Regions from separate parts of the Paenibacillus glufosinatiresistens genome, predicted to be linked through region 2. Evidence: predicted binding sites of a transcription regulator. Region 2 holds the regulator's gene; the other holds the start of a gene.
What was found. The regulator LexA, encoded in region 2, represses DNA repair genes until DNA is damaged. The targets are predictions, from matches to a motif close to CGAACATATGTTCG.
Positions count from the first base shown of each region.

Region 1: a site for LexA is predicted at 9,109-9,122, ahead of addB (helicase-exonuclease AddAB subunit AddB). Genes of this name have one in related genera too.

Region 1 is NZ_JAVFHT010000002.1:379,890-395,105, forward strand. It holds gene RBI05_RS04845 (AAA family ATPase) at 1-182, opposite strand, end outside; gene RBI05_RS04850 (exonuclease SbcCD subunit D) at 179-1,354, opposite strand; gene addA (helicase-exonuclease AddAB subunit AddA) at 1,410-5,558, opposite strand; gene addB (helicase-exonuclease AddAB subunit AddB) at 5,555-9,037, opposite strand; gene RBI05_RS04865 (class I SAM-dependent rRNA methyltransferase) at 9,239-10,609, opposite strand; gene RBI05_RS04870 (Na/Pi cotransporter family protein) at 10,730-11,734, shown strand; gene RBI05_RS04875 (Ig-like domain-containing protein) at 11,862-14,066, opposite strand; gene mtaB (tRNA (N(6)-L-threonylcarbamoyladenosine(37)-C(2))-methylthiotransferase MtaB) at 14,339-15,216, opposite strand, start outside.
Region 2 is NZ_JAVFHT010000003.1:198,696-213,911, forward strand. It holds gene RBI05_RS05890 (transglycosylase domain-containing protein) at 1-2,441, shown strand, start outside; gene RBI05_RS05895 (DUF402 domain-containing protein) at 2,594-3,154, shown strand; gene RBI05_RS05900 (YdcF family protein) at 3,151-3,813, shown strand; gene RBI05_RS05905 (AAA family ATPase) at 3,924-4,892, shown strand; gene hflX (GTPase HflX) at 4,957-6,270, shown strand; gene RBI05_RS05915 (methionine gamma-lyase family protein) at 6,381-7,634, shown strand; gene RBI05_RS05920 (MerR family transcriptional regulator) at 7,720-8,130, shown strand; gene glnA (type I glutamate--ammonia ligase) at 8,158-9,486, shown strand; gene RBI05_RS05930 (cupin domain-containing protein) at 9,613-10,329, shown strand; gene RBI05_RS05935 (hypothetical protein) at 10,447-10,689, opposite strand; gene lexA (transcriptional repressor LexA) at 10,904-11,530, opposite strand; gene RBI05_RS05945 (LysM peptidoglycan-binding domain-containing protein) at 11,717-12,112, shown strand; gene RBI05_RS05950 (DUF896 domain-containing protein) at 12,267-12,473, shown strand; gene RBI05_RS05955 (hypothetical protein) at 12,527-13,045, shown strand; gene RBI05_RS05960 (HAD family hydrolase) at 13,079-13,864, shown strand; gene metH (methionine synthase) at 14,004-15,216, shown strand, end outside.

The DNA of each region.
Region 1 (15,216 bases), on a different contig from region 2:
CCCGGCGCCCGTTCCACCTTGCCGTACATCGCCAGGGTAATGGCATCCAGCAGGCTGGACTTGCCGCTGCCCGTCGGACCGAAGATCCCGAACAGCCCGGTCTCGCACAGATGGGCAAAATCAATCTCCTGCGGCTCCCGGTAGCTCTGGAGCCCCGACAGTTTCAAATGAATCGGCTTCATTCGGCCTCCTCCTCCCGTTCGTCTTCCTCCTGGGCCAGCTGCAGGAACAGCTCCACCATCGCCTCGTCGGGCTCCGCGCCGCCTGTCTGCCGCTGGTAGAACTTGCGGAAGAGTTCGTGCACAGGCAGACGGGAGCGCAGCGACGCTTCGATCTCGCGCTCCATCTCGGGGTAGACCGGCCGAATGTGAACGATGCCGTCATGGGCCCGGCGGAGCCGCTGAATGTCGCCCAGCGACAGCGCCTCGTCAAGACGGATGCGCAGGTCGATGAACGCCCCGGCGTCCATGCCTTCGTCCAGCCGGCGGTACACTTCGTCGAGTCCGCCGGCCACGTCCCACTCTACCAGCGGACGGCCGCAGCTCAAATAGACTTCCCGGATCAGCGCCTCTCCGCCGGGAGCCGCATCCAGCACGGTCACCGACTTGGCCTGGCCCGCCTCCGAGAAGCTGTATGCAAGCGGCGAACCGCTGTAGCGGATGTGGCCGTTCCCCTTGACCCGCTGCGCCCGGTGCAGGTGGCCCAGAGCCGTATACTGGGCCCCGCAGTCCAGCGCGGAGGGATCCACGGTATAGGCGCCGCCGACCTGGATCGGCCGTTCGGAATCCGACTCGACCCCGCCCAGCACATAAATATGGCTCATCGCCAGATTAACGGTCTGCGGCGTGAACTCGCGGGCCAGCGTCTTCATCAGCATCCCGACCCTGGCGCTGTAGGCAAGCCGCAGGCCGGTCTCCTCGTTGTCCTCGGCCAGCAGTTCGCCGAGCCGGGCTTCGGAGGGATACGGAAGCGCGGCAATCTTCGCAAGCTCTCCGGTACGCGAAATCCCGACCGTCAACGGACTGGCCGCCGGCATCCCCACCAAATGGATGCCCTGGCCGGAGACCAGCGGCGATACCGAAGCTACCCGTTCCGGATGGTCATGGTTGCCCGATATGACGACCAGGGGACGTCCGCCGGCGGTAAGTCTGGCCGCCGCTTCATAGAATAACTGCTCCGCCGCCGCCGGAGGGTTGACGGAGTCGTAGACATCTCCCGCCATCAGCACCAGATCAATCTTCTCGTCGTCGGCAATGGCCACCAGCTCGTCAACGAACGCTTCCTGCTCCGCCTGCCGGCTTCTCCCCTCCAGCGTGCGTCCGAAGTGCCAGTCGCCCGTGTGCAAAATCCGCATAACATTCCTCATTCCCGCCCGCCCGGGCGTATAGTAAGCGGCGCAAGGCCCGGCTCTAGAGCCGGACCGCCTCGCCGTTGTCAAAGAAATAGAGCCAGGATTCGGCGATCTCCTCTCCGAGAATATCGCCCAGCGCCTTCGCGTACAGGGTTAGCTGGACCCGGTATTTCTCCCGCAGGGCGTCGATTCCACCCTTGTGCGGCAGTACGGCGTCCGTCTTGTAGTCCAGCAGAATCAGCCGGCCGTTCTCCCGGAAGAGACAGTCGATGACCCCCTGGATCAGCACGCGGCCTCGGACCTTCGCGCCGGAGCGTTCCAGCTCTTCGGCAGCCCGGCCGAGCGCCCCTGCGTTCCGGTACGCCTCGGAAGCCGGAACCGTGTAGCTGAACGGCAGCTCCCGCCGCTTCCACTCGGCAGCCCGCAGCCGCTCCCCGATCGGAGAGCCGCAGAACCCGGCGATATCGCCGGGTTCTACCGACGACCGCTGCTCTTTGGTCAGAATCCCGCTCTCCTGCAGATACTCCAGCACCGCCTCGACGGCTGCGCTGTCGGCCGGTCCGTCCAGCGGCATATGCTGCATGACCGTATGGTACGCCGTACCCCGCTCTGCCGGTGATATTCCGCGCGCTTCCATGAACTTCGGCCGCCGAAGATGCAGCTGATCGGGCGTAGAGGTTCCTGCGCGCGCCGGTTCCTCCGCGCCCGCACCTGCGCCGGGCGGCGTGAATCCGCTGCCGTCGCCCTCTGTGACGCCGTCTTCCCCGAGCAGGTCGTAAGAAGGTTCGTTCTGGAGCGTCAGGAGCGATTTCAGCTCCGTCACGGACGTCTTCGCCGGAAGAGCGGACGCTTCCTTGTACGGATATACCCAGCCCAGCCGCGAGGCTGCTTCTGCGCTTCCGCTGCCGTAAGCCGGAATCGGCCGGCCCTGGCTCAGCGCTTCCAGAACGGCCTCCCGCTCGGCGGCGTCCTCGCCGCGGGCGGGCGGCGCGAAGCCGACCGCAAGTTCCGCGGCGGGCAGAACGCCGACGCTCCAGCCGGCGCCGTCGTCCGTCAGGGCGACGGCTTCGCCTCCGGCGATTTTACGAAGAATCGCTGCGCCCGGATGGGTAATGAGCGCCGGTCCGAGCCAGTCCATGTAGCTGCGCGCCCGGGCCAGCACATGGTCGGCGACGGACCCGCCTCCGGCGGCCGCCAGCCAGTTCCCCGCCGAAGAGGCGAGATCGCGGAGCGTGCCGACCAGAATCATTTTGTCGCGGGGACGCGTCAGGCCGACGTACAGCACCCGCATCTCTTCCGCCAGCAGTTCCATTCTGGAACGGCGGGAGATTGCCAGGTAAGGCAGCGTCGGATAGGCGACGCGGGTCTCCCGCTCCATGAATCTCGGACCGAAGCCGAGCTCCTTGTGCATGAGGAAGGAGGCGTGGAGGTCCTGACGGTTGAACATTTTGGACATGCCGGCCAGAAAAACAACGGGAAACTCCAGCCCCTTGCTCTTGTGGATGGTCATAATGCGCACGCCTTCGCCTTCCTCCGCGCTGCCGCCCGCAGCGCCCAGGTCGCGGCCGTTGTCACGCAGGCGCTCGATGAACACGAGGAACCGGAACAGTCCGCGCGAAGCCGTGTCCCGCTCGAACTGCACCGCCCGGTCATACAGCGTCTTGAGGTTGCTCTGGCGCTGGACGCCGCCGGGCAGTCCGCCGACCCATTCCAGATAACCGCTCTCGCCGTAGACCCGCCAGATCAGCCCGCTCAGCGAGCCCTGGCGCGCCTCGTCCCTCCAGGAAGCGAGCCGGTCCAGGAACCACAGGAGCTTGCGCCGCAGTTCGTCCGGCACCGGAGCCGGCGGCTCCTCCTCTGCCGGGGAGGAGAACGCCGGGTTCTCCTCTTGGAGAGACGGCTTAGCGGCCGTCCCGCTTCCCACCTCGCTGCTTGCGGCGGTCTCCGCCGCGCTCTCGGACAGCGGAGCCGCATAAGGACCGGAGACACGCTGCGCATCGCCGGCAGGCACCGCGGCCAGACCCGCCCCCGGACTCCATGCGCCGTCAGTCCCGGCCGCGGCCAGCATCGCTTCGTAGAAGCTGCCTCTGGCCTGAAGCCGGACCAGCGCCAGCTCCTCCTCGGTCAAGCCGACGATCGGCGAGCGCAGCGTACCGGCCAGCGGAATATCCTGCTGCGGATTGTCGATCGTCTTGAGCAGCGAGAGCATCACTTCGACCTCGGTCGCCTGAAAATACCCGGCGCTGCTGTCTCCGTAGGCCGGTATGCCGGCCTGCCGCAGCTCTTCCATCATCAGCGGCGCCCAGACGCTTGCCGAGCGCAGCAGAATAACGATGTCTCCGTAGACGGCCGGGCGCATTCCCTTCATCGCCTTGTCGTAAATCTGCATCGGAGCGGCGCCCGAAGCGCCGACGATTCCGGCAATCCGGCGGGCGATGGCGCGCGCTTCCAGCTGCGCCGTCTCGCTCTCGGCCAGTTCGCTCTCGGCGTTCTCCGCTCCTTCTTCCTCGGCGGCGGGGACGCTTCGCGCGGATGAGCCGCGGTCGATCAGCAGCAGCTCCGGCGCGAACGCCGTCTCCGCCGTGCGCGCATCCGCTCCCGGGAAGCTTGCGCCGTACACGAGCTCGGCCCGATCGTCGTAATCAATCTCGGCCACCTTCTCGCGCATGATCCGCCGGAAAATGCCGTTGGCCGCGTTCACGACCTCCGGCCGGCTGCGGAAGTTGCGGGACAGGTCAATGACGATTCCGCCCGCGCCGCCTTCCGCATCCGCTTCTGTACGAACTCCGCTGGAGTAGCTCCGGTATTTATCGAGGAACAGGCCCGGCTCCGCCAGCCGGAACCGGTAGATGCTCTGCTTCATGTCTCCGACCATGAACCGGTTGCCCGGCGTCTCGCGGGCAATCAGCCGCACAATCTCCTCCTGGACGCTGTTCGTATCCTGATACTCGTCCAGCAGCACTTCATCGAACCGTTGCCGGTATTCCAGCGCCGCATCCGAAGGCTGCGGGTCTCCGGGGCGGGAATCGGGGTGGCGCAGTATCTTCAGGCAGTAATGCTCCAGATCGCTGAAGTCGACCAATCCGCGCGCAGCCTTGGCCGCCCGGAAGCGGGATTCGAATTCGATGACCGTCTCGGCCAGCTCCCGCATGATCGGAGCCGCTTCGCGCATTTCCCGCAGGAAATCGCCCGGCGGACGGCCGAACAGCGATCCCTGAAGATCGGCCAGCGCCTTCTTGGCTTCATCGCGGAGCGTCTTGACCTTCTCTTGCAGAACGGGATCGGCCGCATCCTTCCGGCACGGCTTCAGCTTCCCGAACGCCGCGGACCGGAAGCGGCCGTGCAGCTCTTCCCAGCGGCCGGAGCGCACGGCATCCAGCAGGCCGCAGACAATGTCCAGGTCAGCCTCCAGATTCTCGGCATAAGGAGCGGGGCCCTCGGGCTCGCGGCAGAGTTCAAGGCCGCGGCGGAGCCTGCTCTCGGCGCCTTCCAGCGTCAGCGCCGCTTCATCCAGCAGGCTGCGCACCCAGAGCGTCTCGCCAAGCTTCTCTTCGCTCTCCGCCTCGAAGGCGGCGGCGGTCTCGCGCAGCCATTCGTCCGGCCACGGGTGGCTGCGGGCGAAATCGCGCAGACGCTGGACCAGCGCCAGCACGGCGTCGTCGCTGCGCTCTCCGCTGAACCAGTCCGCCATGCGCACGAAGAGTCCGTCTTCGCCGCTCTCGCCGTATTTGTCCTCGAACAGCTCCTCCAGCAGCTCCTGGCGCATCAGCTCGGCTTCATGCTCGCTGAGAATCCGGAAACCGGGATCGAGGGGGATCATCTGATAATACCGGCGGATGACCTCAAGGCAGAAAGAATGGAGCGTCGTAATCGACGCTCTTCCCAGCAGCGCCAGCTGCCGCCGCAGATGCTCGTTCTCCGGCGCTGCATCCAGCTCGCGCTCCAGCGCTTCGCGGATGCGCTGGCGCATCTCCGAGGCGGCTGCCTTGGTGAAGGTGGCGACGAGCAGCCGATCGACGCTGAAGCCGGCCTCGGGATCGCTGATTCTGCGGATAATCCGCTCGACCAGCACCGCCGTCTTGCCCGACCCGGCCGCGGCTGCGACCAGAATATCGTCTCCGCTCTCGCTGATGGCGCGCCACTGGTCGTCGCTCCAGTAGCTGCCCTCCGGCTTGGGCGGAAGTCCTGTCCGTTCTTCTCCGGTCACTTGTCGTCCTCTCCTCTCAGCATCTCCCACATTTCGGTCTTGTCCGGCTTGCCCAGCCGGTTGTATCCGTTGCCTTCCACCGCTTCGTCGAACTGGCAGACCGGACGGTAGGCGCAGAACGTGCAGGCGGTCTCCTGCCCGATCTTGTACGGAGTGATGGCTACATCGCCGTCCGTAATGCGCGTGCCGATCTCGGTCATCGTACCCCGGACCTTCTTCAGCAGCCGGTCCCACTGATCGGGGGAAGCGACCGACGAGCTGCTGTAGAAGCTGCCGTCGCTCTTGACGGCGGCCGGAATGACGCTGGAGTGGCCCTTGTCGAAGCTGTTGTCCATCAGCGAGACGATCTCGCGGTCGGCCACCAGCAGGCCCTTCATCTTGAAGCGCTTCAGCAGCTCGCGCCCCGCCTCCTCCCGGCTCATGCCGTTCGCCGACGTCAGCAGCGGATCATGAACGTGGAAGTACAGCGTTCCCGCCGGATAGGCCGGTTCCCCGAGCCATTCCTCGGCATGGGTCAGGAGCACGTCCAGATAGGTCAGCATCTGCAGGGCCAGCCCGTAGTACACTTCATGCAGCCTGAGGTCTTTCTGGCTGGACTTGTAATCAATGACCCGCAGCAGAATTCCCTGCTCCCCTTCGGCGGTATCGACGCGGTCGATCCGGCCCGCCACCTCCAGCACACAGCCGTTCGGCAGCGGAACGCGCAGCGGCGGCAGCGGCTTGCCCGGGCCGAAATCCAGCTCCAGAAAAGCCGGCTCAAAACTGCCCCGGCGGGCGTGTTCGCCGAGAATGACCGAAGCCCGGCCGACGATCGACTTCAGCTTCCGCGTAATGTAGCCGTAGCGTTTGGTGCTGAGCAGGATTTGGCCCTGCAGCATCGGAGAGAGCCGGTCTACGGTGTCTCCCGCCCTGCGCAGGCACTCATCCGGCGACAGGCTGGCCCATCCCAGACCCCGGTCGCGCAGCTCTTTCGCCATTTCGCTCAGCGCCGCATGGAACAGCTGTCCGATGTCCGGCGCCTTCAGCTTGTACATCTGCCGTTCTTTCAGCCTCAGGCCGTGGGAGGCAAAATGCGAGAACGGGCAGGCGGCGAACTGCTCCATCCGCGACACGCTGCCCCGCAGGGTGCGCCCGCCGTACAGGCGCAGGCTGGTGCCGCTCCGCAGCCGCACACCGCGGTTGCGGTAGAAGAGCGATCCCGCCAGCACCTGCAGGCGGGGCTGCCACGCTTCCTCCGCCGCGAACCAGTTGTAGGCGTCCCACCAGACTTCCGGCAGTTCTCTTCCCTGCTTCCATTCCCGAAGCTGAAGAATCAGCATCCGAAGCGTCTGGCCCGGCTCGGCGATGAATCCGGCCTGCTCCTCCGGCGGCGCAGAAGACGGCACGCCGGGCAGAAGATGCTCTCCGAGTTCCGGATACATCCGCCGAAGATGGCGGATGATCTCCGACGGCAGCATGGTCTTGCCTTCGTTGTCGAGGGTGGTATAGCTGATCCACAGCCGCTCGGAAGCAACCGTCAGAGCGCTGTAGACCAGGAAGCGCTCGTCCAGAACTTGGCGCGAAGTGACCGGCCCCAGCTCCACGCCGGTCCCTTCCAGAAGATTCCGTTCGTTGTCCGACAGCAGTCCGTCTTCCTCGAACAGCGCGGGTACCACGCCCTCATTGAAGCCGAGCAGAAAGGCGTATTTGATCCCTTCCAGCCGCGTCCGGTCCATGGAACCGACCAGCACCTGGTCGAGGGAAGGCGGCACCAGCCCCATGCGAAGCTCGGCCAAGCCGGTCTCCAGAATGCCGGCGAACAGTTCAACATCCATCTTCTCCGGGCCCATCATCTCGTCGATCTGATCCAGCAGGTCCATGACCGCTCCCCAGATCTGCCGGTGCTCGCGTGCCGCCTCCGGCTGTCCGAGCTCCAGCGCGCGGGCGCTCATCGCATCCAGCTTGCGCGCTACTTCGGCATCTTCGAGAAGCTGGTAGACGGCCCGGCACAGTTCCGAAGCCGTCGCCTTCCGGGAGACGGCTCTGTCCAACGGCTCCAGCGGTCCCGTCACAGCGCTCCGGCAGCGCTCCATCAGGTCTCCGAGAGCGGCATCCTTCACCGGGGCGCTCTCCAGCGACAGGCTCGGAAGCTCCCGCCATTCCTTCTTGTCCGTCCAGCGGTAGCCGTGGATGCCGCAGGCGAGCACATAGTTCTCCAGCGCGTCCAGATCGGCGCGGCCCAGGCTTCCGTCCGGCGGCAGCAGCAGATCGGTCTTGATGCAGCGGAACACATCCTCGTACTTCCAGTTGCGGCGGACGACATCCATCGCGCCCCGGATGAATTCCACCAGCGGATGATGCAGCTCGCTCTCCTTGCGGTCCATGAAGAACGGGACGCCGTAATCCCGGAACAGGGCGGGAGCCAGATCGCCGTAATCTTCGAGATTGCGGACAAGCACGACCATCTCGGAGAAGGCGGCGCCTTCCTCCCTCGCCAGCCGGATCATCTCGCGCAGCGCGCCTTCCAGCTCGGCCCGCCGTCCGGCCGCAGCATGAATCGTCAGCGATTCGCCTGCCGGCTGTTCTCCCCGGTACACCCGGCGGCGGTCGAAGCCCCGCTCCAGGTGCAGGAGCGCCGGCGAAGCGGCGAACCGGGGAGCCTCATCCAGAAGACGGTCCCGGATGTCGGCCCCAAGCTCCTCGGCCATTCCCCGGAGCTTGACGTAGGCGGCGGCGGTGGGGTGAAACAGATCCAGCTCATGCGGCTTGGCTCCGCCGCGGTACGGCTGATCCAGCGTGAGGGCCACCGTAACATTCCGGGCATGCCGCATCAGCTGGCGGATCACCGTATACTCCATAACCGTGAAGCCGCGGAAGCTGTCCAGATAAATATCCGCTCCGCGAATCAGCCCCGAAGCGGGAATCTGGGCGGCCAGCTCTTCCAGCCGATCCTCGTCGTCGGTATACAGATTCTCCATTTCCTTCTCCAGATCGGCGAGCACGATGCCGAGATCGGCCAGCTTGCCGGCCAGTATCGGACTGTCTCCGGCGCTCTCCAGCAGACGGGGCAGCAGCTCGTCCAGATCGGCCGACCGGAGGCAGCACTGCTTCAGCTCGGCATGCAGCGCGCTCAGCCGCTCGACGAAGCCCGGCCGGTCCGCCGACGCCCCGAACAGCTTCAGCTCATTCTTGCGGCGGCCGAGGATTTTGTAGATCAGCATCTTCTTCCCTTCGGAAGTAATCGGCACCGCTCCGCTGCCTCCCAGCTCCTGCTTGACCCGGTAGGCCAGTCTCGGGAAGCTCAGCGTATGCGCGCGCAGACTTCCCCCCGCTCCGCAGGCCGCAAGGAGGCCCTGCTCCGCACCGAACGAGGCCTGCTCGGGCACGAGCTGGAGGATCGGCGCGCCCAGCGGGTCCTCCTTCAGCGCGGCGCAGATGGCCTCCCGTATCGCTGTCGTCTTGCCGCTCCCGGCCCGTCCGACAAGAAATGTAACCGCCATATTCTCCGGCTCCTTCCGCTCTCTCGCATTCTATGAAATCGTCCCTGTATTATACCATACGGCCGATAACCGGAACAAACGTTTGCGGGTTCCTATAAATAGAAAATCTTCTCGGGCCTCCGCGCAAAAAAAAGCCCCGGCCAGAGCCGGGGCTGAGATACTGCCGGTCGCAACTCAACCGGCCGGGTTCGGCCCGGTCCGTCAATGCTGCGTCTTGCTGGTAACTTCAAAGATGGCGAACTTCAGGTAGTGTCCTTCGTCCACGCCGAGAATCTGCGGATGATCCTTGCCGGCGGCCCGCCATTCAATCAGGCGGAGCGTCTTGCCCGCATCCTCGGCCGCTTCGGCGATGGTCGCCAGGAACAGCTCCGGGCGCATATGGTACGAGCAGCTCGCCGTCACCAGGTAGCCGCCTTCGTTGACCAGCTTCATGCCGTGCAGGTTGATGTCCTTGTAGCCGCGGCAGGCGCCCTGGACCGCGCTCTTCGTCTTGGCAAACGCCGGCGGGTCGAGAATGACCACGTCCCAGGTCCGTCCGCCTCCGGCCGTCATCGGCTTGGAGGTATCGGCTGTAGAAGAAGCGCGCTCGGTGCGTTCTTCGAGCCCTTTTACCTGATTGCGGAGGTACTGGAAGGCATCGTCCACCACAAACTCCACGCGGTCCGAGAATCCGTTCAGCTCGACGTTGACTTTGGCGCTCTCGATGGCATGGGCGGATACGTCCAGGCAGGTCACCTTCTTCGCGCCGTGCTTGCAGGCGTTCAGCGTGAAGCTGCCGGTATGGCTGAAGCATTCCAGCACCGTCGCTCCGTCCCAGTACGGGAACGTGACTTCCTTGCCGCTCTTGTTGACGGGAACGCGCCGGACCTCGCCGTCTTCGCCTTCCACTTCCGCCAGCTCGATTCCGCTCCGGGCTCCCCAGCCCTTCATCAGCGGCGCAATCGCCGAGCGGTTCTCGCGCTGGTCGAAGAAGTAGCCGGTCTTCTGGCCCTCCACGATGTCGATTATGAGCTTGAGCCCGTTCTCGGTTACGGTCACATGGCGCGGACACTCGCCGTACAGCAGGCCGGTCTTCTGTTCCAGACCTTCCAGTTCCCGCACGGAGACGTCGCTGCGCTCATAGATGCCCTGCGGCCCGACCGTCCGAACCAACGCCTCCACAATCTCTCCCCGCACCTTGTCCATGCCGAGCGTCAGGATCTGAACGACAAGAACGCTTCCGAAGCGGTCTACGATCAATCCCGGCAAAAAGTCGGCTTCGCCGTACACGAGCCGGTACGCGTCCTCTCCCGGCAGAAACCGCTCCCGGTGCGCCAACGCCCGGCGGAACCGGCTCTCGAAGAACGCGGTGTCCATGGCCTCAAGCGGCGTATGGGACACGATCCGCACCCGGATCTGGGAAGCGGGGTTGTAATAGCCGGTCGCCAGATAGCGTCCCTGATGGTTGCGGACCTCGACCAGACTGCCGGCCTCCGCCTCTCCTTCCAGGGAAGCGACCTCGCTCGCATAGACCCACGGATGCCCCTCTTCGAGCCGTTTCTTCCGGCTGCGCTGCAATAGAATGGATGCCAATCCTGCCAACTCCTCTTCTCGTCATGCCTTATCGGCTGTCTTCATATATTGGTACAACCCCGCAGGCCTGTCAAGCGGGACCCCTTCCCCTATTATGTCTGCAAAGGAGTCTGGCCTTCCATGCTATCCGCTCTGCTCTTTACGGTGCTGTACGGGCTTGTCATCTTTCTGGCCGGCATGAAGCTGATGGAGACGGCGCTCTCCCGGCTGAGCGGCCCGCTGCTTGAAGCTGCGCTGCGCCGCGCCACGGCCACGCCGCTGACCGGCATGGCCGTCAGCGCCCTGCTGACGGCGCTGCTCCAGAGCAGCACGGCCGTCACGGTGCTGGCAATCGGCATGGTCAATGCCGGTCTGCTGACCTACGGCCGGACGCTCGGCATCGTGCTCGGGAGCAACATCGGCACCTGCCTCACGACGGAGCTGATCGGCTTGCAGATCAGCCGGTACGCCGGACCGCTGCTCGCCTGCTCGGCCGCGCTGTGGGCCGCCGGGGTGACGGCTGCGGAGATCTCGCCGTTCCGTCCGGGCCGGGCGGCGGCGATGGCCCGGCGGAGCGGCGAGCCGCTGCAGTTCATCGCCCTGGCGGCGGGCGGGTTCGCGCTCGTGCTGTGGGGAATCGCCGTGATGCAGTCCATCGCCCCCGAACTGAAGTCCAGCGGTCTGCTGGACCTGCTGCTGGAGAGAGCGGCGGGCGGCGTGCTCTGGGGCTTCGCCGCCGGAGCCTGCCTGACGGCGCTCCTGCACAGCAGCGCGGCCGTCATCGGCATGGCGATGGGCGTCGCCGCTGGCGGAGGCCTGCCGCCCGCGCTCGGGATCGCGCTTGTGCTCGGCGCCAACGTCGGCACCTGCCTGACGGCGGTGATCGCCGCCATCGGCGGCACCCGCTCGGGCGCTTTCGTCGCCTGGGCGCATGTGGCGCTGAACGCCGGCGGGGCGCTGCTCTTTCTGCCGCTGACCGGCGCCCTCGAGCGGGCGTCCGCCCTCCTGGGCGGGGGCCCCGCCGCCCAGCTCGCCCACGCCCAGACGATCTTCAATGTCGCCTGCTCGCTGCTGGCGCTGCCGCTGTGTTACCTGCCGGTCTGGTCGCGCGGAGAGCGGAATCCCGACGGGCCGCTGCCGCATTGAGCTTAAGCTTCCGGAAGCTGTGCGGCTTCCGGGGGTGGCTTCCGGGGACGCCCCCAACACCAATACGGGCAGCGGCGATTACTCGCCGCTGCCCGCGCCTGCAAGCCTCTCCCCGCTCCGGCCCGATCTACTTAACCGTAACGCTGACCGTCACCGTCTTGCCGCCGAACTTGCCCTTCAGAACGGCGGTGCCCTTCGATACCGCCGTCACGACGCCTTTGTCCGATACCGCCGCCACAGACGGCTTCGAGCTGCTCCAGCCCGTCAGCGGGGTAACCGAAACGGTCTTGCCCGTATCGTATTCGGCGGTCACCGCCAGTGAATACGAGGCCCCGACCGGAAGCTTCAGCTTCGTGTCGCTTGCGGACAGCTTCTTGAGCTTCGGCACGACCGAGATCTTGACGGTGGCCGGAAGCCCCTGATAGGAGCCGGTGAGCGTCGCGGAGCCTTCCGCTGCCGCCTTAACGCTCATTCCCTTGACCGTCGCCACGGAAGTGTTGGAAGAGGTCCAGTTCATGCCCGAGGACAGGTTGACCGTCTTGCCGTTCGTATAGTAGCCGGTTACTTTAAGAGTCTTCGATGTTTTGAGATTCAGTTCGAGACTGCCGGATTCCAGTTCCAGCTTGACGATCTTCGGTTCGGCTGTCACCGGAATGCTGATCGTCTTGTCCCCGTACACGCCTTTGAGCACGGCATTGCCTTTCGTCAGCCCTTTGATGACCTTGCCGGTGTCCACGGTCTTGATGACGGCGCTGACGCCGTTCAGACTCCAGACGATCTCGCTTGTAACATCCCGTTCATTCCCGTCATCCAGTACGGCCGTTATGCCGGGAAGCGGAACCGTCTCTCCGATGACGACGCTGAGCGGACTGTCCGGTCCGATCAGTACCAGCGTCTTGTTCTTGACGGTCACGGTCAGCTCCAGCGCCTTGGAACGCACCGGAGAAGCCGAGGAACCGAATCGTTCGCTCTCCAGCCGCCCGGTCAGAACGGTCTTGCCGGGTTCGCCCGCCACGATCTTGCCGCCTGCAATCTCCGCTACGTCCTCATCTGCGGACGTCCAGACCATCTCGCCGCTCATGTCGATTTTGTCGCCGTCCAGCTTGATGCCGGATACCTTCGGCAGCGCAGCTGAGCCTGACGTATAGAGCGCCAGTTCGTTCTTCTCCGCTTCCAGTCCGCTCAGCGTCGGATAGACCGTCACCCGGAAAGTCCGGGTCAGTCCCTTGTACTCGGCCTTAATGTTCGATACGCCGGCGGCTCTGGCCGTCAGCTTCACTCCGTCGCTGTCTTTGGCCAGCGTGACGGCGAGCTGATTGTCGGAGGTCCAGACCGCGTCGCCCGATACGTTCAGCGTCGAGTTGGCCGAGTCCCGGACTTCGCTCTTGACCTTCATCGACTCTCCGATGAACAGGGAGGAGTTGCCCGCAGGCTTCAGCAGCAGCGCCTCGTAAGGAGCGCGCACATAGACGTCCACGGAACCGGCCACGCCCAGATACCGGGCGGTTACCGTCGCCTTGCCCGGAGCAACGGCGGTGATCAAGCCGTTCTCTACGGTGACGACGGCAGCGTTGGAGCTTGACCAGACCGGCTCGACTTCTTCGCCTGAGCTGCCTGCCTCGGCTTCAAGCTGAACCGGGTCGTCGCCGACCAGCAGCTCCAGCTCTTCGGTCGGTTCGCCATCCCGGACCAAGGCAAGCGAGGCATACGGCAGCTTGACCGTTGCTTTGAACGCAGCGGACAGCCCCTTGTATTTGGCCGTTACCGTTGCCGTTCCTTCGCCGGCCAGCGTCAGCTGCCCGTCCGCAACCGCCAGGACCGAGGAATTGGAACTGCTCCAATCGGCATCCTTCGTTACATCGACGGTCCCATTCTCCGTAGCGCCGCCTGCTGCCGTGGCCTGAAGCTTCAGAGATTCCGCGCTGTCGCCGAGCTTGTAGGCGGCCGCTCCGTTCTCGATCTTCAAGTTCTTGTACGGATAGGAGGCAGATACTTCAACCGTAGCTACCGAACTGCCGTAGGTCGCTTTGACCAAAGCGCTGCCTGCTCCGACTGCCGTGACCACGCCGCCCGATACTGCAACCGCGGCGGAATTGGAAGAGGTCCAGACCGCCCCTGCGGTCACGTCCTTCTTGACTGTGCTTCCTTCCACGGCTGCCAGCACTTTCAGCTGCTTCGGCGACTGTCCGACCGTCAAATCCAGCTTGGCGCCGCTGTCCAGTTCAATCGAGGTTACATCCCCCGCTGCCGCATAAGCCCCCGCCGGGAATGCCGCAGCGGCGAACAGTACAAGTACCAGAAGCCATAAATTCCATCTTCGATTCACTCTCATTGTTCTCTCCTTCAAGGTTTGAATGGGCACACTCCGCAATCTGTCTCTATTCCCTTATCGGCAGCATGGCCGGAAGTCTTTAACCCGGCGCGTCCGAGCCGAGGCGGCGGCTCCTTCTTCCATCAGACGAAGGTCCTGTACGGGCCATGCAAAAAGACGGTTCTCCTTCATGGAAGAACCGTCTTGCAAGCTTGGTATTCGAATCGCGTTCTATACGCGTTCTATCCATAGCGAAAGATACGACGGGGTCTCGTTCGTCCGTTCCGGCAAGTCTAGCGCACCAGCTCCGCTGCCGCTTTCGCAGCCTCCGGCGCAGAGGATTCAACGCGTTCGCCGCGGCACTCGTTCACCCCGGCTTCGGTAATCCGCACCTGGCACATCCGTCCCTGCAGCTCGTCGCCTCCTTCAAAGAACACTTGAAGGTAATTGTCCGAGAAGCCGTGCTGCACGGACCGCGCAGGCGCATCCTTGGCGGAGCGCTCGGGAATGACATCGAGCGTCCGGCCGACAAAGCGCCGGGCATACGCCAGCTGCATCTCTTCGGACAGGTCGATCAGCTGCTGAACGCGGGCATTCTTGATCTCTTCATCGACCTGGTCTTCCATCCGCGCCGCCGGTGTGCCCGTCCGTTTGGAATACGGGAACACGTGCATTTCGGAATAGTTCACGGCCTTCATGAAGTCGTAACCGGCCCGGAACATCTCGTCGGTCTCCCCCGGGAAGCCGACAATGACGTCGGTGGTAATGCCGACATCCGGCATCGCCTGGCGAATCCGTTCCATTTTGCCGAAGTATTCCTCGGTAGTGTACTTGCGGCGCATCCGCTTCAGCACTTCGTTGTGTCCGGCCTGAAGCGGGATATGCAGATGGCGGCACATCTTGGACGAGCGGTTCAGCACATCGAGCAGCTTGTCGTCAATCTGGCTTGCTTCAATCGAGCTAATGCGAACGCGCTCCAGTCCGTCTACCTTATCCAGCTCCCACAGCAGGTCCGCCAGCCGGTAGTTGTCGAGATCGTCGCCGTAGCCTCCCGTATGGATACCGGTCAGAACGAATTCCTTGTACCCGGCTTCCACCAGCTTGTGCGCCTGCGCCACAATCGATTTCGGGTCCCGGCTGCGCGACAGCCCGCGCGACCACGGAATGATGC
Region 2 (15,216 bases):
TCAGCGGCGAGAAGCTGCTGAACGAGAATCAGGATAAGCTGACGGTCAATCCGCCGACGAAGATTTATGACCGCAACGCCAATCTGATCGCCGAGCTCTCTCTGGAGAAGATCGACCCTGTCGAGAGCGACAAGATCCCGGACCTCATCAAGCAGGCGTTCGTCGCCACCGAGGACAAGCGCTTTTACGAGCACAAAGGGGTGGATCTCTGGTCGATCGGCCGCGCAGCGGCCAAGGACGTGGTGGCCCGCAGCATGGTGGAGGGCGGCAGTACCATTACGCAGCAGCTCGCGAAGAATATCTTTCTGACACGCGACAAGACGTTCTTCCGCAAAGCGACGGAGATGTCGATTGCGATGGCGCTGGAGCGCCAGAAGACCAAAGACCAGATTCTGACGATGTATTTGAACCGCATTAACTTCGGCGGTACGGTGTACGGCATCAAGGCGGCGTCCGAACGCTACTTCGGCCAAAGCGATCTGAACCAGCTCAAACTCTGGCAAATCGCTACGCTGGCGGCCATGCCGAAGGGGCCTTCCCGCTACAATCCGCTGAAGAATCCCGAGCTCTCCAAGGAGCGCCGCGGCGTCGTGCTGGAACTGATGTATCAGCAGGGCTATATTACGGAGCAGGAGCGCGATGAGGCCAAGGCGGTCAACTACAACTACAAGCCGCCGGAGAAGAAGCAGAAGTACCAGGCTTTCATCGACTTTGCCATCGACGAGGCCGAAGACAAGTTCGGGCTTACGGAGGACGACCTCAACATCGGCGGATACAAGATCTATACGACGATGGACAAGGACGCCCAGCAGACGGTGGAGGATGCCTTCGCCGACAGCGATAATTTTGAGAAAAGCGTTGACGATAAGCCCGTCCAGGGCTCTATGGTCATCATCAACCAGGACAACGGCAGCATTGTGGCGCTGCTCGGCGGACGCAATTACGAGAAGAAGGGCTACAGCCGCGTGACGGGCAGCCGGCGTTCGCCGGGATCGTCGATCAAGCCGCTGGTGGCTTATGCGCCCGCCCTGGAATCCGGCAAGTTCACGATGGAATCCTCGGTCAGCAACGAGAAGCAGTGCTTCGGCGACTATTGTCCGACCAACCTGCACGGCTACTCGAAGTCGATCAGCATGAGCGAAGCGCTGACGAAGTCGGAGAATATTCCGGCGGTCTGGCTGCTGAACGAGATCGGCGTCAACACTGGATTCAAATTCGCCCGTCAGCTCGGCCTTACGCTCAGCGACACCGACAACAATCTGTCGCTTGCGCTCGGCGGGATGGAGAAGGGAACGAATACGCTGGAGATGGCGCAGGCCTACACCGCCTTTGCCACCGGCGGCGAGCTTCGTGAAGCCTATGCCATTAAGTCGATTCAGGACAGCAGCGGCAGCACGGTCTACAAAGCCGACACTACCGCCAAGCGCGTCATGAAGGAGAGCACCGCCTATCAGATGACCGAAATGATGCAGGAGGTTGTGCAGAGCGGCACCGGCCGCAAAGCCCGGATCGACCGTCCGGTCGCCGGCAAGACCGGTACGACGCAGAGCGGATACTCAGGCGTGAGCTCCAACCGCGACGTCTGGTTCGTCGGCTACACGCCGGAGCTGACCGCTGCCGTCTGGATGGGCTATGACGACCCTGACCGTCAGCATCTGCTGAAGAACAGCAGTCCGCTGGCCGCTGCCTTCTGGGGCAAGGTGATGGAGAAGGTCGTTCAGAACTATCCGGCCAAGTCGTTCCCGAAGCCTGACAATCTCAAGCTTCCTTCCCCGTCGCCGACGGAGAACCCGAACGAGCCGGTAACCGGACTTTCCGCTTCCTATGACGCTTCGACCGGTACCGTCAATCTTGCCTGGCAGCCGGTCGCGGCAGCAGGAGCTGAATACCGGATTTACCGGAAGGAGTCTTCGGAGTCCGATTTCACGCTCCTCCTGAGCACGATGACTCCGGGCGCCGGTGACCTCAGTGCCATGGCCGGTCTGACGTACGAATACTATGTAACGGCTTATTATTCGGACACCCAGACGGAGAGCGATCCGTCGAACAAGGTGACGGTGCTCGTGGAAGGCGCTTCGCCTTCACCGTCGGCTTCGCCTTCGGCCTCGCCGCCGCCTTCGGTTCCGCCGACCGACGATCAGAGCGGCGTTGTACAGCCGGGCGGCGAGCAGGGCAGTCCGGACGCGGGCGGAGAGAACGGAGGAGGCGAGATTACGCCTCCGGCCGTATCGGTTCCGCCGTCGCCGAGTCCTTCACCGTCGCCGAGTGCCGGCGATCCGGCAGCTGCGCCCGCCGGAGAACCGGCCGCCCCGGACAACGGGGCGAAAGAGGGCCAGACCGGCCCTGCCAGCGGCCGGGGCAAAGGCCAGGGCAACGGACAAGGCAACGGCAATGGCCTTGGAGTCGGAGATGCCCAGCCGGTCGACGGACTGGGCGGTTAACGGGACGGTCCGGCGGCCCAATGCCGGCCTATCATTGAATCATCACGGGCTCCCGCTTGAAGCGGGGGCTCTTTTTTGTGCGGAATTGCAGGCTTTGTGAGTCCTCTGTAAATGTGGTAAGCTGTGGTTAACATGATGGAGAGGGTCATTCTATGAAACGTAAATTCGGAGATCGGGCCAATTGGCGCAGGATTACCCGCCGGGGGTTCGCCTGCCGGTATGTCGAGACCCGGGAATTCAGCGGTTACATTACCTTGTATACCATCTACGGACTGAAAGAGCCGCTGTGGAAGAGTTACGGGCGGCATACATACCGCATTGCGGACAAAGGGTACTCCTGGCTGCAGTATTTTCCCAAGGACAGCCATTATATCGTCACCGCCATGTTCGACGACCGCCAGAATATCGTGCAGTGGTATATCGATACCTGCAAGGTGCAGGGCGTCACCGATCAGGGGGTGCCGTGGTTCGACGATCTTTATCTGGACGTGGTCGTCTTATGGAACGGCGAGGTCTTTCTTCTGGATGAAGATGAATTGGAAGAGGCGCTGGAGCGGGGCGATATCTCGGACAGCGACTATAATCTGGCCTGGAAGACGGCACGTTCGCTGCTTCACAGCATTGATGCGCATGTTTTTCCTTATTTCACCCTCTCGCTGAAGCATCGGGCCGAGCTGTTCTCGCACGGGGAATTTAGGAGGAAGCCGCAATGATGGGGAATATGGGCGGTTCTTCACCGATCCGGATGATTGACAGCCGTCGTCGACGTCGCCGCCGGGCTCCCGGTGCCAAGAGAGCGCTAACTGCCGTGCTCGCCATGGTCGCTGTCTCCGGAATTGCCTGGTGCATCTGGCTGCTGGTAACGATCAACGGCGCATCCACGAGCGAACCGTTGCAGAAGGCCGACGCGGGAATTGTGCTGGGAATGGCCATGTGGGGTGATGAACCGAGTCCCGGGCTGAAGGAACGGCTGGACAAAGGGCTTGAATTATACCGGAACGGTACGGTCCGCCATTTGATCGTAAGCGGCGGACTGGACAAGCCCGGACTTCCCTATACAGAGGCAGAGGGCATGAAGATTTACCTCGTTGCCGCCGGTGTACCGGAAAGCGCTGTCCTGCTGGAGAACCGGGCGACCTCCACCTATGAGAATCTGAAATTCAGCCGGGCGGTCATGAAGGCTCAAGGCTGGGAATCGGCCGTGATTGTCACGCATACCTTCCATGGCGCCCGCGCCCTGGAGATGGCGGAAGAGCTGGGATACCGGCAGCCGGAGCTGGCGCTGACGGATTCCAAGGTCATGTCGATGTGGAAATACAAGAGCCGTGAAATTCTCGCTTTTACCAAATGGAAGCTTCAGGACTGGTTCTAGGCGGCGGCGGTCCGTTTCGGGGGAAAATGGGTAATCTGCTAATAAGCATTGCCTTGGGGGAATAGACTGATATGGAACAATCAGCCCTTCTAAGGTGATGAGGTGAATTCATGAACGTACGCGGCGCGGCAGCGGCGGACGGGCGGGAGGAAGGCAGACCGTCCCGGCAGATCAATATTGTTCTACGAAATTCGGATACGCCGCCGGGCGGCGGCTCCTCGGCCACCAGCGAACCGGCCAAGCCGAAGACGGCTGTCCGGGGAAGCCTGTTCCAGGAGATCAGCGGAGAGCTTGACGCTCTCGTAGGTCTGGACAACATTAAAGAGCTGGTATTTGAGATTTACGCGCTGCTGCAGATCGCCCAGATGCGCTCCCAGGCAGGGCTGACGAGCGGCGGGCAGGCGTATCATATGATCTTCAAAGGCAATCCCGGAACCGGCAAGACGACGGTGGCGCGGATTGTCGCCAAGCTGCTTCAGCGTATGGGCGTGCTGGCGAAAGGCCATCTGATCGAGGTGGAGCGCGCGGATCTCGTCGGCGAATATATCGGCCACACCGCACAGAAGACGCGGGATCTGGTCAAGAAGGCGCTTGGCGGCATTCTCTTTATAGACGAGGCCTACAGCCTGGCCCGGGGCGGTGAGAAGGATTTCGGCAAGGAAGCGATTGATACGCTGGTCAAGTCGATGGAGGATCACCGCAGCCAGTTCGTGCTGATTCTGGCCGGCTATTCCGGCGAGATCGATTATTTTCTGCTGAGCAATCCCGGACTGCCTTCCCGGTTTCCGATTCAGGTCGAATTCCCGGACTATACCATCGACCAGCTGGTACAGATCGCGGAGCTCATGGCCAAGGAGCGGGATTATTTGCTCATGCCCCAGGCCATACTCAAATTGAAGCAGCAGCTGATGACCGAGCGGGAGGAGAGTCTTCATGCGTTCAGCAATGCCAGATACGTCCGCAATGCCATCGAGAAAGCAATCCGGTCTCAAGCGGTCCGGCTGCTGGGACAGTACGAGCAGGGGAATCCGGGCAAGCAGGAACTGATGAGCCTTCGGGCGGAAGATTTTAAATCGTAGCAAGTCCCCGGGTCATGCGGCGCGCTCTGCGCGCCGGACTTCGGGGGCGGAGGAGGAATAACCGATGGCGATTACGACCCACGAGACGGACACCGATATTCAGGACCGGGCAATCCTGGTCAGCCTGGTAACCGATGAGATCAAACGGACGGGACTGGACCCCGAATATTCGCTTCAGGAGCTGGTTCAGCTTGCCGAGACGGCAGGCGTCGAAGTGCTGGATGTGCTGAGGCAGAACAAGGAAACGCCGGATTCCAGATGGTTCATCGGCAAAGGCAAGGTGGAGGAGGTGCGGATGGCTGCCGAAGCGCTGGGCGCGAATACCGCGATCTTCGACCAAGAGCTCTCCGGGGCGCAGGTCCGCAACCTGGAAGAGGCGCTGGATTTGAAGATTATTGACCGGACCCAGCTCATACTGGACATTTTTGCCGGACGGGCCAAGACGCGGGAAGGCATTATCCAGGTAGAGCTTGCGCAGCTCTCCTATCTGCTGCCCCGTCTGTCGGGACACGGCAAGAATCTGTCCCGGCTGGGCGGCGGCATCGGGACGCGGGGACCGGGTGAGAGCAAGCTCGAGACCGACCGGCGGCATATCCGCGACCGGATCGGAGAGCTGAAACGGCAGCTTGACGAAGTGGTCAAGACGCGCACGCTTCACCGCGAACGCCGGCGCAAGAGCGGAGCCGTGCAGGTCGCCCTCGTAGGGTATACCAACGCCGGCAAATCAACGCTGCTGAAGCAGCTCACCGATGCCGACGTATATATCGAGAACCAGCTGTTCGCGACGCTGGACCCGACTTCACGGGCCTTTGAACTCCCGGGCGGCAAGGAAGTGGTGCTGACCGATACGGTCGGTTTTATTCAGAACCTGCCCCATGAAGTTGTGGCGGCCTTCCGGGCAACGCTGGAAGAGGTCAATGAAGCGAGTCTGGTGCTCCATGTCGTCGACGCCTCCTCTCCGAACCGAGAGAAGCAGATGGAGGTGGTCCAGCGCATTCTCGGCGAGCTCGGCGCAGCCGGGAAGCCGCAGATCGTGCTGTTCAATAAGATTGATGTGTGCAGTCCGGAACAGCGGGAAATGCTGCCGACCGGACCGGGATATCTCAAGATCAGCGCCTTCAGTCCGGACGATCTCGCCCGGGTGGCAGAAGCGGTGCAGGACGAGCTGTCCGGCGAGACGCTGACCTTCCGCATTCCCGGCAACCGCGGCGATTTGTCGTCCCTGCTGTACCGGGTAGGCGATGTGCTGGATCAGACCTTTGACGGCAGCGATATTCTCTATCATGTCCGGCTGAACAAGGATGATTATGGGAAATGGGGCTACCAGCTGGCAGAATACGTAGATGAGTCGGCCGAACAACCGGCTGAAGAGTCCTAGACGCTTGAAGTATAACCGGCGGGTATCGCCGGGCAAGCCATATGAAGCGGCAGCTTGCTGCCGCTTTCTGTTATGAGAATGGGATGTACAGGTTAGGAGAGAAGAAGAAGATGTCAGTCTTTGCAGAGGATCTTTTACAAGCCGCGGAAGCTGCGGAACAGGTTATCGGGGAAGCGGTCCGCAAGCTCGAACGGACGGTGGACCGCAACCAGTGGAAAGTGATCGAAGCGTTCCAGCGCCACCAAGTCAGCGATTTTCATTTTGCCGGTTCTACCGGATATGCATACAATGACCGGGGCAGAGAGGTGCTGGAAGCGGTCTATGCCGATGTGTTCGGAGCCGAGGCTGCGCTGGTGCGCCCGCATTTTGCCTCCGGGACCCATACGATTGCGACGGCGCTCTTCGGCGTGCTTCGTCCGGGAGACGAGCTGCTCTATATCACGGGCCGTCCTTATGATACGCTGCATAAAGTAATCGGGCATGCGGGCGACGGGACCGGCTCCTTGGCGGATTTCGGCATTGGCTACCGCGAGGTGGCCCTTCTGCCGGACGGCAGCGTAGACTGGGCGGGTGTGGAGCAGGCCGTGAATGAACGGACGCGTGTCGTCGGCATTCAGCGCTCTCGCGGGTATGACTGGCGCTCATCCTTCACCGTGGCGGAGATCGGCGAGATGGCAAAGCGCATCCGAAGCCTGAGCCGCAGCGCGGTAGTGTTCGTCGACAACTGCTACGGCGAATTCTGCGAAGAGCTTGAGCCGACACAGGTCGGCGCCGACCTGATGGCCGGATCGCTCATCAAGAATCCCGGCGGCGGAATCGCCGAGACTGGCGGCTACATTGCCGGCCGCCGGGATCTGGTGGAACGGGCCGCCTACCGTCTGACGGCGCCTGGAATCGGTGGTGAAGTCGGGGCGATGCTGGGTACGACCCGCGGCATTTATCAAGGCTTGTTCATGGCGCCCCATATTGTGGGACAAGCGCTCAAGGGCAGCCTGTTCGCCGCGGCCGTATTTGAGCAGTGCGGGTTCGAGACGAAACCCTCCTGGCGGGATCCGCGAACCGATCTCATTCAGGCGATCCGGTTCCATGAACCGGAGCATCTGATTGCTTTTGTCCAGGGGATTCAGAATGCCGCGGCCGTGGACAGCCATGTCGTTCCGGAACCGTGGGATATGCCGGGGTATGAGCATCCTGTAATCATGGCCGCCGGTACGTTTATTCAGGGCGGAAGCCTGGAGTTGTCTGCCGATGCGCCCATCCGTGAGCCTTACATTGCCTATATGCAGGGAGGGCTTACTTATTCCCATGTAAAATTCGGAGTAATGAAAGCTCTGCAAATGATGCGGAATCGTAAATTATTGTGAGTAAATCTTACACGCCATTGACACGCCATATAAGGAAATGTACAATGATAACCAGATAAAAGATCATTGGAAGGTTGGATGAGTCATGGGCGATGAAATCCGCAGAAATATGGCCTTATTCCCGATAGGCATAGTTATGAAGCTAACCGATCTGTCCGCTCGCCAGATCCGTTACTACGAGCAGCACAATCTGATTGTTCCGGCGCGAACGTCGGGGAATCAGCGCCTGTTCTCCTTCAACGATGTGGAGCGGCTCCTGGAGATCAAGGCCCTGATCGAGAAGGGGGTCAATATCGCCGGCATCAAGCAGGTTATGAATCCCGTATCGAAGGAATCCGAAGAAGCGACGGTCATTACCCCGGATACGGAGGTAAGGCGCAGGGAATTGTCCGATTCCCAGCTGCACCGTCTGCTGAAGCAAGAATTGGTCTCCGGGAAGAGACCGGGGCAGGTCTCGCTTATTCAGGGAGAACTGTCCAGGTTTTTCAATAAATAATATATAGAGTTGAAAGGGAGAGGTATCGTGAGCTACAGCAAAGAGGATATTATGCGTATTGCCAAGGAAGAGAATGTCCGTTTTATCCGTCTTCAGTTCACCGACTTGCTCGGAACGATCAAGAATGTGGAAATTCCGGTCAGCCAATTGGAGAAAGCGCTTGACAACAAGATGATGTTCGACGGCTCTTCCATTGAAGGCTATGTGCGGATCGAGGAATCGGATATGTACCTGTATCCGGATCTCAGCACATGGGTCATATTCCCTTGGGTAACCGACAGCAAGGTCGCCCGTCTGATCTGCGACATCTACATGCCGGACGGCACGCCGTTCGCCGGCGACCCGCGCGGTATTCTCAAGCGCTGTCTGAAGGAAGCCGAAGAAATGGGCTTCACATCGATGAACGTCGGACCGGAACCGGAATTCTTCCTGTTCAAGACCGATGAGAAAGGCAACCCGACTACAGAATTGAACGACCAGGGCGGTTACTTCGATCTGGCGCCGATGGACCTTGGCGAGAACTGCCGCCGCGAAATCGTTCTGACCTTGGAGAAAATGGGCTTTGAAATCGAAGCTTCCCACCATGAAGTGGCTCCGGGCCAGCATGAAATCGACTTCAAATATGCCGACGCCATCAAGGCGGCCGACCAGATTCAGACCTTCAAGCTGGTCGTGAAGACGGTAGCACGTCAGCATGGCCTCCATGCCACGTTTATGCCCAAGCCTTTATTTGGCATGAACGGCTCCGGCATGCACTGCCATCAGTCGCTGTTCAACGGCGGCACCAACACCTTCTACGACGAGAGCGACGAGCTCGGCCTGAGCGAGACCGCCCGTTATTATATGGCCGGCATTCTGAAGCATGCGCGCGCTTTTGCCGCCATTACCAATCCGACCGTCAACTCGTACAAGCGTCTTGTGCCGGGTTACGAAGCGCCTTGCTACGTGGCTTGGTCCGCGAGCAACCGCAGTCCGATGATCCGCATTCCGGCTTCCCGCGGTCTTAGCACGCGCGTCGAAGTCCGCAACCCGGACCCGGCTGCGAATCCGTACCTGGCTCTGGCTGTGATGCTGAAGGCCGGTCTGGACGGCATCAAGCGTAAGCTGGAGCTTCCGGCTCCGATCGACCGGAACATCTACGTGATGTCGGAAGAAGAGCGGATCGAGGAAGGCATCCCAAGCCTCCCGGCCGACCTGAAGGATGCGCTCAACGAGCTGATCCGCAGCTCGGTCATCACGGAAGCGCTGGGCGAGCACGCTTTGGCTCATTTCTATGAACTGAAGGAAATCGAATGGGATATCTATCGTACCCAGGTCCACGACTGGGAGCGCAATCAGTACATCACGCTGTACTAAGGAAGCGGGAGAAATCCCCGGGGCCGAATGGCTCCGGGGATTTTTTGCGTGCAGAGGGCTGCACCCTTTACCGGCTCTGGGCATATGGTGGATAGACGTTTACCCAGAGAGGATGGAGATTTCTGTATGCACAATGAGCTTCTGCAGTCCCCGGATTTGACCTTGGCCGCCGACTCCAATGTGACGCTGTATTACAAACGGGACGACCGGAATTATGTGACGGAGCTGTTCGGCAAAGAGTTCCCGGCTATCGTCAACGGCTTCTTCAGTATTCACCTGGACAAAGGTTTTGTGGTTCAGCCGCATTGGCATCCGAGCGTGAATGAGATGGTCTATGTAATCTGCGGAGAAGTCAAGACCACGGTCTTTAATCCGTTCACTCAGCAGCGCATGACCTACTGTCTCAGACCTGGCCAGGTTGCGGTGTTCCCCAAGGGGTGGTTCCACTGGATTGTCGGAGTTGGGGAGCACTCGCATTTCCTGACGATCTTCGATCGGCCGACGGCTGATGTGGTTCTCGGTTCCGATTTCCTCCGCTGTACGCCGCCGGAGATCATGAATATGGCTTACTGCATCGATCCGGCAAAATATGCAGAAGCGGTATCCCCGATTACGGAATCGGTGATTCTGGGCCCGCCGCTGTGCTGCGATCCTTCCGCCGCCCAAGGCGCCTGGCCGGCAGCCTACTATCCCCAGTCCTACCCGCAGACCGGAGCCTGGGGAAACGGTTATGGCCCGGGTCAAGGAGTTCCGCAGCACCACGCAGGGGCGGGATATCCAGGGGCCGGATACCCTGGCATTGGTAACGGAATGATGCCCATGATGCCGGGTGCTGGAGTCTGACTTGCCTATACCGGCAAGCATGAACGTTAACATGCAGAGAGGCAGGCCGCGGATAAGGTTCCGCGGGCCTGCCTCTTGCCGTGAAGAAGGGGACACCCTGATACAAGTACGATACTTTTAAGAAGATGATGGTCCGCCTCTACCGGGATTCGGTGAATCCGAAGGCGGGGTTGAAGGGGGATCATTGACATACGGCCGCAGGTAGGAAGCATTCTGTGAATGGCGAATCTCCTGATTCTTCGAGTAATTATACAAGTCCAGCGCTTCAATGGCTCTCTTCATCAGTTTAATCAGCAGAACGAGCAGATAAAGGCCAATGACAATAAATACAAGCCAGATCAGAAAAAACAGAACGCCCAATGCACCGGAACCTCCCCCATAGCTAATGGTCTGTGTCGTTGTCATTCTTGTCGTACGCTCCCTTCCGGAAATAGCCGAAATGCTGGCTCCTTATAAGGAGAACGGCCGGCTGTAACGGTATATACGTTCCGGGAACCATAAGGAAACAAAGGAATGGAAAAATAAAGAAGCCTTCCTTAAGACAGGAAGGCTCCGGATAGACAAACGGCAGGATTCAGTGAATATCCCGGAACAGACCGATGACTTTACCCAAGATGCTGACCCGGTTCAGACGCAGCGGTTCGTACGCGGGGTTCTCGGGCTGAAGGCGGATATGGTCGCGTTCCTTATAGAAGGTCTTGACCGTTGCTTCATCTTCTTCGGTCATCGCAACGACAATATCGCCGTTGTCGGCAGTCTGCTGCTGACGGACGATGACGTAGTCGCCGTTCATAATGCCCGCTTCAATCATGCTGTCGCCGGCTACAGAGAGCATGAATACTTTGTTCTCTCCAATAAAATGGGTCGGAAGCGGGAAATAGTCTTCAATATTCTCCGTTGCGGTAATCGGCAGACCGGCGGTGACTTTGCCTACGACAGGGACACGGGCAACCGTATGGGCGAACTGATGCGAGTTCTCGGACTCTTCCTGGCCCAGCAGCTCGATGGCGCGGGGCTTCGTAGGGTCGCGGCGGATCAGGCCCTTCTTCTCCAGGCGGTCCAAATGGCCGTGAACGGTGGAACTGGAGGCCAAGCCGACGGCTTCGCCAATTTCTCGGACGGAAGGCGGGTAGCCCTTGCTGCGGACTTCGTTGCGTATGAATTCCAGAATCGCCAGTTGGCGGCTCGAAATCTTGGACATTGGAATCATCCCCATCTAGTAATGTATGGGAAAATTATAGCATAGAACCTCCGTTCGCACAAACATAAGTTCTAAAGAAACGACAGTTTTTGCGGGAACAATTGTTCGAAAAACCTGTTGAACAAAACACATGTTCGTGTTATATTGTTTTTGCAAGTAAGAACAAGTGTTTGGAGGTCGATATCCATGTTGAAATACAGTACATATCGGAGCATTTATGAAGAGAAGCCCGCAGCGCCTTCCGAGCTGCACAGAGGCATCGTTGACTATACATCCGGAACGCTGACCGTGTCCCGCAGGCTGTTCACCCGTGAGAACCTGATCAGCTTGATGATTGTTCTGCTCCTCACGGTTTCGGGATTTACGGTAGTGGGCAGTGTGTTCGCCAATTCGGTCTCGTCGCTTGCCCCCGAGAAGCGCATTGTGGTCTCCTATGGCGATACGCTCTGGGAGATCGCCAGAGAACATAAGCCTGAAGCCATGCGAACGGTAGTCTATGTAGAAGCCATTAAAGATCTCAACGGATTGGAGGACGGCAGCATCCAGGCCGGCGATATTCTGTCGCTGCCCCGGATGGAATAATCCGGGCGCTTCCGCGCATTTATATCCCCCTTGTTCCTTCCAAGAGCTTCTCAGGGCGCCGCCTTGACAAGCTCTTTTTCTCATGGCACAGTTAGAATGTCATGGCTGCGGACAGGTGCCCGCAGTCTTGAACCGTATAGGGGAGGAAAGCGAATTGGACATAGATGAACTGGTGGCCCGCATCAATGAGCTGGCCCGCAAGCAGAAGGATACCGGACTGACGGAAGATGAACTGGCGGAACGAAGCCGGCTGCGCGAGATCTATCTCGGCAACATCCGGCGCAATTTCCGCGCGCAGCTGGAATCGATCGAGATTGTGGACGAAGACAACGGCAAGGACGGTCCGGGCCAGACCCGCTGAGCCCGGCCGTTTTTTTCATAAGAAGCATTGAATTTAATCTAGGGGGAAGCTGCATGGCCCGCTCATGGGAAAGAATGGTACAACGCAATCAGAAACAACTGAATGCCCGCCGCAAAAAAGAAGGAAAAGGAGCTTCCGCTTCCGTTTCGGCTGCGGGGAAGGCCGATATTTATCGGGGACGCAATATTATTTTCCCGACATTGCTGTTTGTCCTGGGGCTTCTGTATGCCTTCGTCGGACTCGTCGGAACGCCGGAGGGCGTGAACTCCGCTTGGAACTGGATCGGCATCGCTCTGTATATGCTGCTGGCCGCGCTCATCTTCTTCCGCCGTCCTTACCTCAAGATCGAGCGCTCGCGGCTCTCGACCTTCAAGTTCAACCGGGAGCGTATTCTGGCCGCCGGAGACATCGGGAAGATTGTGGTGTCGCGCGGGACAGTTACGATTGTGCCGAAGTCCAAACGCGGCAAGTGGGTGTTCGCCCGGCTGACGAACCGGTATGATATCGAAGCGATGTCGAAGGGCGTAGAAGCGTTCGCCGCACAGCACAAAATCACGCTGGTTCGCGAATAGGCGGGACAACAGAAGGGAAAAGGGGAGAAGAGGATGTCAGTAGCTGCCGTATTGTTTGATCTGGATGACACCCTGCTCTGGGACGAGCGCAGTGTGGAAGAGGCCTTCCATTACGCCTGTCTGGGGGCAGGCGGCGAGGTGGACCCGGAGGAGCTGGAAGCAGCCGTACGAAGGGAAGCCCGCAGTCTGTATGAATCGTATGAGACGTTTCCTTTTACGCAGATGATCGGCATCAATCCGTTCGAAGCGTTGTGGGCGAACTTCACAGCCGGCGAACAGCCGGAGTTCCGGAAGCTGGAACAGCTTGCGCCGGCCTACCGGACCGAATCGTGGCGCAGAGGCCTCGCCTCGCTTGGCATCGAAGACGAAGCGCTTGCCGCAGAGCTGGCGGCCCGCTTCGCGGCGGAACGAAGAAGCCGTCCCTACATCTATGAAGAGACGCTGGCCGTCCTGAACGAATTGAAAGGCAAGGTGAAGCTTCTGCTGCTGACCAATGGATGTCCGGCACTGCAGCGGGAGAAGCTTGACGGGGTGCCGGAGCTGGTCTCCTTCTTCGACCATATCGTGGTCTCCGGTTCCTTCGGGAGAGGCAAGCCGGATGTGTCGATCTTCAAGCATGCCATGGAGCTGCTGTCGATCCGGCCTGAAGAAGGCCTGATGGTAGGCGATAAGCTGACGACCGATATCAAAGGCGGTCTGGCCGCGGGATTGACCACAGTCTGGATCAACCGTACCGGCAAGCCGTCCGATCCGGACATTGTCCCCCATTATGAAATTCAGTCGCTGACCCAGCTTCTGCCTATGGTCGATGCTACATAGAAATAAGCTAAGCCGGTCCCCGTTCGGGGGCCGGTTTTTTCGCAAGAGGAAGGAGAAGGCCTTAACGGCGATCGAGACTTTCCGAATTCCCTTTATTCTGCTAAACTTACTCTAATGTTTTTTCGGGGGGATCACACAATTGGCGAAACCGACTTTGGCTGAAGCGCTGAGGCAGCGCATCTTGATTCTTGACGGAGCAATGGGCACTATGATTCAGCAGGTGCCGCTTGCCGGAAGTGATTTTGGCGGAGATGATCTGGAAGGCTGCAATGAAATGCTGGTCCTGACCCGGCCGGATGTCATTCAAGACATTCACGAGCAATATCTGGAGGCCGGCGCCGACCTGATCGAGACGAATACCTTCGGGGCGACTTCGGTCGTTCTGGCGGAATACGATATTCCGGAACGCGCGCGTGAGATTAACCTGGCCGCTGCGGCGCTCGCCAGAGCGGCGGCGGACCGTTACGACACGGCCGATAAGCCCCGGTACGTTATCGGAGCCATGGGGCCGACGACCAAGACGCTCTCGGTAACCGGAGGAGTAACCTTTGACGAACTGGTGGAGAGCTACAGGGAACAGGCGGAGGCTCTGATAGAAGGCGGTGTGGATGCGCTGCTGCTGGAGACGTCGCAGGATACCTTGAACGTCAAGGCGGGGAGCATCGGGATTGCGCGAGCGATGGAACAGGCAGGCTCAACGCTGCCGCTGATGATTTCGGGAACGATCGAACCGATGGGGACGACCCTGGCCGGACAGAATATCGAAGCGTTCTATATTTCGCTGGAGCATCTGAAGCCGGTGTCGGTCGGACTGAACTGTGCGACAGGCCCGGAATTTATGCGCGACCACATCCGTTCGCTGGCCGCGATTTCTTCGGCTGCCGTCAGCTGCTATCCGAATGCCGGCCTGCCCGACGAGAACGGAAATTATCATGAATCGCCGGACTCTCTGGCCCGCAAGCTGGCCGGTTTTGCAGAGAAGGGGTGGCTGAATATTGCCGGCGGCTGCTGCGGCACAACGCCGGATCATATCCGGGCCATCGCCAAAGAGATGGCCGCGTACCCGCCGCGCCCGCTGGACGGAAGTCATCCGCCTGCTCTGTCGGGGATCGACCCGGTGTACGTGGAACAGGAGAACCGGCCGTACATGGTGGGCGAACGGACGAATGTTCTGGGCTCCCGCAAGTTCAAACGGCTGATTGTGGAAGGCAAATATGAGGAAGCTTCGGAGATCGCCAGAGCGCAGGTCAAAGGCGGAGCCCAGGTCGTCGATATCTGTGTGCAGGACCCGGACCGGGATGAAGCGGAGGATATGAAGAAATTTCTCGAACTCGTCGTCAAGAAGGTCAAAG